2 regions of the Micromonospora sp. WMMD729 genome follow, and region 2 is predicted to be linked to the other one. Evidence: predicted binding sites of a transcription regulator. Region 2 holds the regulator's gene; the other holds the start of a gene.
The links. Region 2 encodes HrcA, which represses chaperone genes, less so after heat shock. Its sites were predicted from a motif close to GGTTNGCACNCTCNNNNNGAGNGTGCNAACC; they were not measured.

Region 1 (6,197 bases), 580 kb from region 2:
GGCGAACTGCTTGAGCGGCTCGGGAACGGCGTCCACGACCACCCCACCGACCGCGACCAACGGTGCCGACCGGGGTCCGGTCAGCACCGCCACCGGCTCCGCGCTGCCGATCGCGACGGCGGCGGCGGTGACTCCGGCCAACGCGGCGTACCGCCGTGACGTGGTGCTCATCGGCCCAGTGTGCGCGATCATCTCGGCCGGTCGCCAACGACGTCAGCGGTTGGTAATGATCGCCCAGACGAAACCGGGGCACACCGCCGTACGGCGGTGTGCCCCTTGAACGGTGTCGCTACCGGGTCAGAAACCCGGGCCGTGCTGGTGGCCGTGGCCGTGGCCGTGCCCACCACCGGCGGCGGCCGGCTCGGGCTGCTCCGGCTTGTCCACCACGAGGCTCTCCGTGGTGAGCAGCAGGCCGGCGATCGACGCGGCGTTGGTGACGGCGTTGCGGGTCACCTTCACCGGGTCGATGATGCCGGACTTGACCAGGTCGCCGTACTCGCCGGTGGCCGCGTCGAGACCGCTGCCCCACGACATGCCGGCGACCTTCTGGGTCACCACGTAGCCGTCGTGGCCGGCGTTCTGCGCGATCCAGCGCAGCGGCTCGACCAGCGCCTTGCGCACGATCGAGACGCCGACCTTCTCGTCGCCGGTGAAGCCCAGGTCGTCGTCGAGCACCGGGAGGATCTGCACCAGGGCGGCGCCGCCGCCGGGCACGGTGCCCTCCTCGACCGCGGCCTTGGTCGCCGCGATGGCGTCCTCGATGCGGTGCTTGCGCTCCTTCATCTCGACCTCGGTCGCCGCACCCGCCTTGATCACGGCGATGCCGCCGGAGAGCTTCGCCAGCCGCTCGGCCAGCTTCTCCCGGTCCCAGTCGGAGTCGGAGGCCTCGATCTCCTTGCGGATCTGGGCAACCCGGTCGTCGACCTCGGCCTTCTGGCCGCCGCCGTCGACGATCGTGGTGTTCTCCTTGTCGACCACGACGCGCCGGGCGGTGCCGAGCACCTCCAGGCCGACCTGGTCGAGCTTGTAGCCCAGCTCCGGCGCGACCAGCTCGGCGCCGGTGGAGATCGCGATGTCCTGGAGCATGGCCTTGCGCCGGTCACCGAAGCCCGGGGCCTTGACCGCGCAGACCTTGAGGGTCTTGCGCAGCGAGTTGACCACCAGGGTGGAGAGCGCCTGACCGTCCACGTCCTCGGCGATGATCAGCAGGGGCTTGCTGTTCTGCAGGACCTTCTCCAGCAGCGGCAGCAGCTCCTCGATCGCCGAGATCTTCTGGGTGGTGACCAGGATGTACGCGTCCTCCAGGACGGACTCCTGGCTCTCCAGGTCGGTGACGAAGTTCGGCGAGATGAAGCCCTTGTCGAACTGGAGACCCTCGGTCACCTCCAGCTCGGTGGTGAGCATCGAGCCCTCCTCGACGGTGATGACACCGTCGCGGCCGACCCGCTCCATCGCCTCGGCGATCAGCTCGCCGATGGTGGCGTCCTGCGCGGAGATCGTCGCCACGTTCGCGATCGACTCCTTGCCGGCGACCTCGACGGCCCGGCCGAGCAGCGCCTCGGAGACCTTGGCGGCCGCCGCGTCGATGCCCCGCTTGAGGCCGGCCGGGTTGGTTCCGGCGGTCACGTTGCGCAGGCCCTCGCGGACCATCGCCTGCGCCAGCACGGTCGCGGTGGTGGTCCCGTCGCCGGCGACGTCGTTGGTCTTGGTCGCCACCTCCTTGACCAGCTGCGCGCCGAGGTTCTCGTAGGGGTTGGTGAGCTCGATCTCCTTCGCGATGGTCACGCCATCGTTGGTGATCGTCGGCGCACCGAACTTCTTGTCCAGGACGACGTTGCGCCCGCGCGGCCCGAGGGTGACCTTGACCGCGTCAGCGAGGGCGTTGACACCGTGCTCCAGCAGGTGTCGGGCGTCGTCCGAGAAGCTGAGGATCTTCGCCATGAATGTCCCTTCGAAGCGCCGCTGCCCCGGCCCGGCGAGCCGGACCGGGGCAGCGACACTGATCGGTTGCTTACTTCTCGATGACCGCGAGGACGTCGCGGGCGGAGAGCACCAGGTACTCCTCGCCGGCGTACTTGACCTCGGTGCCGCCGTACTTCGAGTAGAGGACGGTGTCGCCGACCTGCACGTCAACCGGGACCCGGTTGCCGTTGTCGTCGACGCGCCCCGGACCGACAGCGAGGACGGTGCCCTCCTGCGGCTTCTCCTTGGCGGTGTCGGGGATCACGATGCCCGACGCCGTGGTGGTCTCAGCCTCGTTCGCCTGGACCACGATGCGGTCCTCGAGCGGCTTGATCGCAACCTTGGTCGCGGTAGTCACGGGCATACCCTCCTGGGGTACTGGTTTCGTTGCCGGCCAGCGGGGCTGACCAGCGTCAATCTGCCTCATGCCACCGGGCGGGGCCGTCGTCGCGGGTGCCGGTCCGCCTGGCGTGCGCACCCGGGTCGCGAGACCCGGAAGCTGGCACCCTCAGGGTGAGAGTGCTAATCGCAGGTTATTCCGTGGCTAGCACTCCGTCAAGGAGAGTGCCAGCGCGTCGCGCCCCGCCAGCGGGATTTTCCCCTCGGCCGGGAGAATGGGCCGGTGGATCTCGATCAGTTGGCGGCACTGCGTACCCCCGAGGGGTCGGCCGCCCTCACCGCGGCCGCCGAGCTGGCCGGCGGCGATCCACTGGCCGCGGCGTCGGCGCTACGCGCGGCCGGGGTGCCCCCGACGCTGGCGGCGGCGGCCCTCACCCAGGCCGAGCTGCGGCACCGGGCGGTGGGCAAGTTCGGCCCGGCCGCCGCCGGGATGTTCCTCACCCGACCCGGCCTGGAACAGGCGACCCGCCGGGTGGTCGCCGACCGGCGGGCCGCCCGGCTGCGCGCGGCCGGCGTGCGCACCCTGGCCGATCTCGGGTGCGGCCTCGGCGCGGACGCGCTGGCCGCCGCCCGTGCCGGCATCCGGGTGTACGGGGTGGAGGCCGACCCGGTGACCGCGGCGATGGCCGCCGCCAACGCGGCCGCCGCCGGGCTGGCCGACCTGTTCACGGTCGAGTGCGGCGACGCGACCGCGTTCGACGTCTCCCGGGTGGACGCCGTCTTCTGCGACCCGGCCCGGCGGGCCACCGGCACCGGCCGACGGATCTTCGACCCGCGTGCCTACTCGCCGCCCTGGGACTTCGTGACCGGCCTGGCCGAGCGGGTGCCGCGCACGGTGGTGAAGGTGGCCCCGGGCCTGGACCACGCGCTCATCCCGGCCGGCGCGGAGGCGGAGTGGGTCTCCGTGGACGGCGACCTGGTCGAGGCCGCGCTCTGGTGCGGCGAGCTGGCCGAGGTGCCCCGCCGCGCCAGCGTGTACCGGCCGGAGATCCACCAGCTCACCGGCTCGGGGGACACCGAGGCGCCGGTCGGGCCCCCGCGCCGCTACCTGTACGACCCGGACCCGGCGGTGGTCCGCGCGCACCTCGTCGCCGAGCTGGCCACGGAGCTGGATGCCACCCTGGCCGACCCGAGCATCGCGTACCTCTACGCCGACCACCCGACCCGCACCCCGTACGCGCGCTGCCTGGAGATCACCGACGTGCTGCCGTTCTCGCTCAAGCGCCTGCGGGCGTTGCTGCGCGAGCGTCGGGTGGGCCGGGTGGAGATCCTCAAGCGGGGTTCGGCGTTGACGCCGGAGCAGTTGCGGCGGGACCTACGCCTGGCCGGGGACCAGGCGGCGAGCCTGGTGCTGACCCGGGTGGCCGGAGCGCCGACCGTGCTGATCGGCCGGCCCGTGGTCTAGGTTCGGGGGCGTGGCGGGACAGGGCACTCCGGCAACGGCACTACTGGTCAAGCGCGGGATCGCGCACCGTACCCACCCGTACCGGGTCGCACCGGACGCGCCGAACTACGGCGCCCTGGTGGCGGCGGCGCTCGGCGTGGCGCCGGAGCGGGTCTTCAAATCGCTGGTGACCGAGGTGGATGGCGTCCTCACCGTGGCGGTCGTACCGGTGACCGGCGAGCTGGACCTGAAGGCGCTCGCGGCGGCGGTCGGCGGCAAGCGGGCGGCGCTCGCCGAGCGGACGGTCGCCGAGCGGGCCACCGGCTACGTGCGGGGTGGGATCAGCCCGCTCGGGCAGCGTCGACGGCTGCCCACCGTGCTCGACGACTCCGCGCTGGACCTGCCCACGATCTACGTCTCCGCCGGTCGGCGCGGGCTGCAACTCGAACTGACGGCAGCGGACCTGGTGGCGCTCACCGAGGCCCGTACCGCGCCGTTGCAGGCCCGCTGACCTGTCGTTACATCGCCCTTTTCGTGGGATGTTCGGCTAGTAACAGTTGCGTTGCTGAATTGTTATCGCTTCCAACAAACTTGGGACCTGCGCGGTCTTGTGGTGCTGGTGTGACGCGGAATACGTTGCCGGACACAACAAAACAACACCTCCCCCACCTCCGAAAGGACCCTGCACATGCGTAAGGGGATCCTCACCATCGCCGCCGTGGGCCTGCTCGCGACCGGCGGTTTGACCGCGTGCGGCGACGACGACTCCGGCTCCGGCAGCTCCGCCAAGACCCCGAAGATCGGCGTGATCCTCCCGGACAGCAAGTCGTCCGTCCGCTGGGAGACCGCGGACCGTCGCTTCCTGGATGAGGCGTTCAAGGCCGCCGGCGTCCAGTCCGTCATCCAGAACGCCCAGAACGACAAGACCGCCTTCCAGACCATCGCGGACCAGATGATCACCAGCGGCGTCACCGTTCTGATGATCGTCAACCTGGACTCCGGCACTGGCAAGGCCGTGCTCGACAAGGCCAAGTCGCAGGGCGTCGCGACCATCGACTACGACCGGCTCACCCTGGGCGGCTCCGCCCAGTACTACGTCAGCTTCGACAACGAGGTCGTCGGCAAGCTCCAGGGTGAGGGCCTGTCGAAGTGCCTGACCGAGAAGGGCGCCAAGAACCCGGTCGTGTCGTACCTGAACGGCTCCCCCACCGACAACAACGCCACCTTGTTCAAGGCCGGCTACGACTCGGTGCTCAAGCCGAAGTTCGACTCCAAGGAGTACGTCAAGGGCCCCGAGGACGCCGTACCGGCGTGGGACAACGCCCAGGCCGCGACGATCTTCGAGCAGCAGCTCACCAAGGCCAACGGCAAGATCGACGGTGTGCTCGCCGCGAACGACGGCCTCGGCAACGCCGCCATCTCGATCCTCAAGAAGAACAAGCTCAACGGCAAGGTGCCGGTGACCGGCCAGGACGCCAGCACCGAGGGCCTGCAGAACATCCTCGCCGGTGACCAGTGCATGACCGTCTACAAGGCCGTCCGCGAAGAGGCGAAGGCCGCGTCCGACCTGGCCATCGCGCTCGCCAAGGGCGAGCGGAAGGACACCGGCCAGACGGTCAAGGACCCGGAGGGCAACCGCGACGTCCCGTCGGTGCTGCTCACCCCGAAGGCCATCTACAAGGACAACGTCAAGGACGTCATCGCCGACGGCTACGTGACCAAGGAAGAGGTCTGCACCGCGGCGTACGCGAAGGCCTGCGCCGACGCCGGCATCAGCTGACCGACGCCGCAGTACCCGCCGGGACGACCACCGCCGCCCGGCACGGGAGCACCCCTCCCGTGCCGGGCGGCGCCCGCCGGACGGGCCCCGACCCTCCCTTAAGAAGGAGACCCCCGTGTCCGCGACCCCCCTGCTGGAGCTCCGCGGGATCGACAAGAGCTTCGGTCCCGTCCAGGTGCTCCGCGACGTCGCCCTGACCGTCCACCCGGGTGAAGTGACCGCGCTGGTCGGCGACAACGGCGCCGGCAAGTCGACCCTGGTGAAGTGCATCAGCGGCATCCACCCCACCGACGCCGGCGAATTCCTGTTCAACGGCGAGCCGGTGCACATCGGCAGCCCCCGCGACGCCGCCGCCCTCGGCATCGAGGTCGTCTACCAGGACCTGGCGCTCTGCGACAACCTGGACATCGTGCAGAACATGTTCCTCGGCCGGGAGAAGCGCAGCGGGATCGTGCTGGACGAGCCGACCATGGAACAGCTCGCCGCCGAGACGCTGGCCGGGCTCTCCGTCCGTACCGTCACCTCGCTGCGCCAACACGTGTCCAGCCTCTCCGGTGGTCAACGCCAGACGGTGGCCATCGCCAAGGCCGTGCTGTGGAACAGCAAGCTGGTCATCCTGGACGAGCCGACCGCCGCGCTCGGTGTGGCGCAGACCGCCCAGGTGCTCGAACT
Region 2 (6,197 bases):
CGGGACGTTCCCGCTCCCGCGCCGAACTCACCTGCCGCTGGAGATCGTGTCTGCCACGTCACCCGCCGTCAATCGGCGGAAGATATTGCCTGGTCACGGGCTTTTCCCGATTGACACGTCAATCGGACGTGCGGAGCGAGGAGGAGTGCGATGGGAACGCTTGACGGCAAGGTGGTGCTGGTGACCGGCACCGGCGGCGGTCTGGGGCGCGTCGCGGCGCTGACCTTCGCCCGCGAGGGCGCCAAGGTGGTCGGGGCCGACATCCAGGTCGACGGCAACACCGAGACGGTCGACCTCGTCCGCGCCGCCGGTGGGGAGATGACGAGCATCGCGCCCGTCGACCTGACCGACCCGGAACAGGTCCGCCAGCTGGTCGAGGACGCCGTGGCCGCCTACGGCGGGCTCGACGTGGTCTACAACAACGCGGCCGCGCTGCGGTTCGGCCCGCTGCCGGACTTCTCGGTCGAGGACTGGCGGTACACGATCGCCGGTGAACTCGACATCCCGTACCTGGTGTCGAAGTTCGCCTGGCCGCACCTGGTGCGGCGCGGCGGCGGCGTCATCATCAACGCCGCCTCGATGGCCGGGATGATCGCGGGTCACGTCCCGCCGATGGTGGGCCACACCGCGGCGAACGCCGGCGTCATCGGCATGACCCGGCAGCTCGCGCTCGAAGGGGCGCCGCACGGCATCCGGGCGGTGGCGGTCAGTCCCGGGCCCATCCTCACCCCGGCCAGTGACCGCGACCTGGGGGACAACCAGGAGGCCCGGAACGCGATCACCGCGAAGACGATGCTGAAGCGGTTCGCCCGCCCCGAGGAGGTCGCCGAACTGGTGGTCTTCCTCGCCTCCGACCGGGCGTCGTACATCACCGGCGCCAATTACGCGGTCGACGGCGGCGCGAGCGCGTGGTGACCGACCTCGGGGCACTGCCGCGCCGGGGCCCCGCCCCTTCCGGGCGGGGCCCGGCCCTCATCGAGAACCTTTGCTCTGCTTCACCGGACGCAACACTTGAAGCCCTCGAGTGTTGCGTCCGGTGAAGCAGAGCAAAGGACGTGCGGGAGGGCATGGGCACCCGGCAGCCCGGCGATCACCGCGACCGGGCGACGCCCCCGGTCCTACCCGGCGTGATCAGCCGAACCACCGTCCAGAGCGGCAACCCACCGCGCCGGCCTCTTCTCCCGGAACGCCAGGACCCCTTCGCGGCCCTCGTCGGAGAGGAAGTAGCCGGTCGAGAGCGCGGACAGGCGGGCCAGCTCAGCGCGCAGCTCGGCGGTGCCCGGCCGGCGCAGCAGATCCTTTGTGCCGGCCAGCGCGCCGGGCGCGCCCCGGACCAGGGAGTCGCAGTAGCCCCGCACCACGTCGTCCAGCTCCTGGGCCGGCACCGAGGCCGTCACCAGGCCGACCTCGGCGGCCCGCCGCCCGTCGAAGGTGTTCCCGGTCAGGTACAGCTCGGCGGCGGCGCGGGGGTGCAGCCGGGGCAGCACTGTCGCCGAGATCACCGCCGGGATCACCCCGATGCGGACCTCGGTGAACGCGAACGTCGCCTCGTCGGCGCAGACCGCCAGATCGGCGGCGGCGACCAGGCCCAGTCCGCCGGCCCGCGCGGGCCCGGCGACCCGGGCCAGCACCGGCTTCGGGCACTCCCAGAGCGCCGCCAGCACGTCGCCCAGCATGCCGGCGGGCACGGTGCCGCTGGCGTACGCCGCGGCGGTCTCCTTCAGGTCCGCGCCGGAGCAGAAGACCGGCCCGGTGTGGTCGAGCACGATCACCCGGACCCGGTCGTCGGCCACCGCGTCGGCCAGCCCGGCCAGCAGTTGGGTCATCAGCGCGGTGGAGAGCGCGTTGCGGTTGTGCGGGCTGTCCAGGGTGAGGGTGGTCACCCCGCGGGCCGTGGCGACCCGCACGAGCACGTCGGGAGAGGTCATGCCGGGCACACTAGTGGCCATGCCCGGCGTCCTTCCAGATGGTGAGACCGTCCCCGTCGACGGTTCGCTGCCCGCCACCGCCACCACGGCGGTCGGCGCACGCGGCTTCGGCGTGTACGTCCACGTACCGTTCTGCGCCAGTCGCTGCGGCTACTGCGACTTCAACACGTACACGGCCGCCGAGCTGGGCGGGGGCGCGAGCCGCGAGGCGTACGCCGACACCGTGCTGGCCGAGCTGGCGCTCGCCGCCCGGGTGCTCGGCGACAGCCCGCCGCCCCGGGTCGACACCGTCTTCGTCGGTGGCGGCACGCCCACCCTGCTGCCCGCCGACGACCTGGCCCGGATCCTCGACGGCATCGACCGCACCTGGGGGCTGGCCGCCGACGTCGAGGTGACCACCGAGGCCAACCCCGAGTCGGTCACCCCGGAATCGCTGCGGCGGCTGCGGGCGGCCGGCTACACCCGGATCTCGCTGGGCATGCAGTCCGCCTCCCCGGGGGTGCTGGCGATCCTCGACCGCACGCACAGCGCCGGCCGGGCCACCGCCGCCGCCTCCGAGGCGCGCGAGGCCGGGTTCGACCACGTCAACCTGGACCTGATCTACGGCACGCCGGGGGAGCGGGCCGAGGACTTCGCCGGGACACTGGAGCAGGTCGTCGCCGCCGGGGTCGACCACGTCAGCGCGTACGCCCTCATCGTGGAGGACGGCACCCGGCTCGCCGCCCGGATGAAGCGCGGCGAGGTGCCGTACCCCAGTGACGACGTGGCGGCGGACCGCTACCTGGCCGCGGAGGCCGCCCTCGACGCGGCCGGCCTCTCCTGGTACGAGGTGTCCAACTGGGCCCGCACCGACCAGGCCCGGTGCCGGCACAACCTGCTCTACTGGACCGGCGCCGACTGGTGGGGCCTCGGGCCGGGCGCGCACAGCCACGTCGGCGGGGTGCGCTGGTGGAACGTGAAGCACCCCACGACGTACGCCCAGCGGCTGGCCGCCGGCGCGTCACCCGGCCTGGCCCGCGAGGTGCTCACCACGGACGAGGCGCACATGGAGGACGTGATGCTCCGGCTGCGGCTCGCCAGTGGGCTGCCGCTGGGGGTGCTCGACGACGCCGGCCGGGCCGGTGCCGCGCGAGCCCTCGCCGACGGCCTGCTGGACGCCGAGCGGTACGCCGCCGGACGGGCGGTGCTCACCCTGCGCGGCCGGCTGCTCGCCGACGCGGTCGTACGCGACCTGCTGCCCTGAGCCGGACACCCCACCCGGCCGGCGGCGGTGTGCCGGACCGGCCGGGGGAGCGGCCGGCCCGGATCACTTGATGAAGTTGGCGGACAGCGGGTAGCGGTAGAGCTGCCCCTCGTTGGCCTTGATACCGGCCAGGATGCCGCACACGGCCCCGAGGATGATGGCCGCCGCGACGCCGATGAAACCGATCAGGATGCAGGACAACACCCAACCGACCAGGCCGACGATCGACCAGATGAGCTGGAAGTTGAGCGCCGACACGGCGTGCGCCCGGACGGTCGGGGACTGGCTGCCCCGGGCCAGCAGCGCCACCAGCGGGGCGATCCAGCCCAGCACGCCACCGCTGATGATCGCGCCGGCCGCGCCACCGAAGTGCGCGACGAGCGCCCAGGTCTTGTCCTCGTTGTTGGCGTAGCCGCCACCGGGGCCACCGAAGGCGCCGCCGGTCGGATACCCGCCGGTCGGGCCACCCGGCGGGTAACCGCCCGGCGGGGGGTAGCCACCGGGCGGAGGGTAGCCGCCCGACGGCGGTTGGTCACCGGTGGGCGGCGGATAGCCACCGGCCGGGGGATAGCCGCCCGGGCCGGGTGCCCCGGACAGTGGTGCGGTGGGCGGCTCGGCCGACGAGGACGAGCCGGGGAGATTCGGTTCCGGCGGGTAGGCGCCGGGGTCTCCCGCGCCGGGAGGGCGAGGTGGTTCAGTCATGGTTGTCACGGTAGGTGCCGTGAGCAACGCCGCACCAGAGCGACATCGCCCTCTCGCCCGGGCCGATCGGCCCGCGCGAGGTGGCACGGGCCGTCGTTGATCATCGCGTCGGCGGGTCCGCCGACGTAGACTGGCACTCGTTACAGTCGAGTGCCAGGACGGTCCGTCGGCCCGGGTGGGCCGGCGGCCGACGTGCGACAGGAGGTGCGGAGGATGGGTCTGGACGACCGCAAGCTCGCCGTGCTCCGCGCCATCGTCGAGGACTACGTCTCGACTCAGGAGCCGGTCGGCAGCAAGGCGCTTGTCGAGCGGCACCAGCTCGGTGTCTCCCCGGCGACGGTCCGCAACGACATGGCCGTGCTGGAGGAGGAGGGCTACATCCGGCAGCCGCACACCAGCGCCGGCCGGGTGCCCACCGACCGCGGCTACCGCCTCTTCGTCGACCGGTTGTCCCGGGTCAAGCCGCTCAGCCCGGCCGAACGCCGGGCCATCGAGCGCTTCCTGGTCGGGGCCGTCGACCTCGACGACGTGGTGCACCGCACCGTACGGCTGCTCGCGCAGTTGACCCGGCAGGTGGCCGTCGTGCAGTACCCGAGCCTGGCCCGCTCCTCGGTGCGCCACCTGGAGCTGGTGCCGATCTCCACCACCCGGCTGATGCTCGTCATGATCGCCGACACCGGCCGGGTGGAGCAGCGGCTGGTGGAGCTGCCCGGTCCGGTGCCCGCCGACGACGTCACCGACCTGCGTCGCCTGGTCAACGAGAAGCTGGCGGGCGAGCGCCTGTCGGACACGCCTCCCCTGGTGCAGGCGTTGGTGGAGGAGGCGCCGGTCGCGCTGCGCCCGGCCATGACCACGCTCTCCACCGTCCTGTTGGAGACGCTTGTCGAGCGGCACGAGGAACGCATCGCCCTGGCCGGCACCGCCAACCTGACCCGGGGCGGGCTGCTCGACTTCCAGGGTTCGCTGCGGCCCATCCTGGAGGCGTTGGAGGAGGAGGTCGTGCTCCTCAAGCTCATCGGCGAGACCGAGCCCAGCACGACCCGGGTGCTGATCGGCGACGAGAACGAATTCGACAACCTGCGTGCCGCCTCGGTGGTCAGCACCGGGTACGGCCCGGGCGCCACCATCGTGGGCGGCCTGGGGGTGCTGGGCCCCACCCGGATGGACTACCCCGGCAATATCGCCATGGTGCGCGCCGTGGCACGCTACGTGGGCGAGCTGCTGGCCCAGAACTGACCAGTCAGGGCCGACGGCCGGCTGCGGCCGCCGGTCGGCGCAACGCGAGACGAACATGAGGACACGGAACGCAGTGGCCAGGGACTACTACGGCATCCTCGGTGTCAGCCGGGAAGCCTCCGATGACGAGATCAAGCGCGCCTACCGCAAGCTGGCACGCCAGTTCCACCCGGACGTCAATCCGGACCCGGAGGCCCAGGAGAAGTTCAAGGACATCAACGCCGCGTACGAGGTCCTCTCGGACGACCGGAAGCGGCAGATCGTCGACCTGGGCGGTGACCCGCTCGCCCCGGGCGGCGGGGGCGCGGGCGGCCCGGGTGGTCCCGGCGGCGCAGGCCCGTTCGTCGGTTTCCAGGACATCATGGACGCGTTCTTCGGTGGCGCCGGTGGCGGCGCCGGCCGTGGACCGCGTCCCCGGACCCGGCCGGGCGCGGACGCCATCCTGCGCCTCGAACTGGACCTGCACGAGACGGCGTTCGGCGTCGAGGCCCCGATCACCGTCGACACCGCTGTGCTCTGCACCACCTGTTCGGGCGCCGGCACGGCGGCCGGCACCCACCTGGCCACCTGCGAGGCGTGCGGCGGTCGGGGCGAGGTGCAGTCCGTGCAGCGCACCTTCCTCGGTCAGGTGGTGTCGGCCCGGCCGTGCACCGTCTGCCAGGGCTACGGCACCACCATCCCGCACCCCTGCCCGACCTGCGCCGGCGACGGCCGGGTGCGTACCCGCCGCTCGCTGACCGTGAAGATTCCGGCCGGCGTCGAGGACGGCATGCGGATCCGGCTGGCCCAGCAGGGTGAGGTCGGCCCGGGCGGTGGCACCGCCGGTGACCTCTACGTGGAGATCCACGAGCGTCCGCACGACGTCTACTCCCGCAAGGGCGACGACCTGCACTGCCGGGTCACCGTGCCGATGACCGCCGCCGCGCTGGGCACCCGACTCACCATCAAGACGCTGGACAGCGAGGAGACCGTCGACGTCAAGGCCGGCACCCAGCCGGCCAGCACGCTGCGCCTGCGCGCCCGGGGCGTACCGCACCTGCGCGGCACCGGCCGGGGCGACCTCTACGTGCACCTGGACGTCCGGACGC

Region 1: a site for HrcA is predicted at 2,460-2,490, ahead of groES (co-chaperone GroES). Genes of this name have one in related genera too.

Annotation. Positions count from the first base shown of each region.
Region 1 is NZ_CP186059.1:5,663,347-5,669,543, forward strand. It holds gene ACN263_RS25925 (molybdopterin-dependent oxidoreductase) at 1-171, opposite strand, end outside; gene groL (chaperonin GroEL) at 298-1,941, opposite strand; gene groES (co-chaperone GroES) at 2,012-2,326, opposite strand; gene ACN263_RS25940 (THUMP-like domain-containing protein) at 2,585-3,766, shown strand; gene ybaK (Cys-tRNA(Pro) deacylase) at 3,777-4,256, shown strand; gene ACN263_RS25950 (sugar ABC transporter substrate-binding protein) at 4,434-5,525, shown strand; gene ACN263_RS25955 (ATP-binding cassette domain-containing protein) at 5,641-6,197, shown strand, end outside.
Region 2 is NZ_CP186059.1:5,080,994-5,087,190, reverse strand. It holds gene ACN263_RS23185 (SDR family NAD(P)-dependent oxidoreductase) at 151-915, shown strand; gene ACN263_RS23180 (enoyl-CoA hydratase-related protein) at 1,119-1,928, opposite strand; gene hemW (radical SAM family heme chaperone HemW) at 1,948-3,171, shown strand; gene ACN263_RS23170 (DUF4870 domain-containing protein) at 3,235-3,873, opposite strand; gene hrcA (heat-inducible transcriptional repressor HrcA) at 4,087-5,109, shown strand; gene dnaJ (molecular chaperone DnaJ) at 5,183-6,197, shown strand, end outside.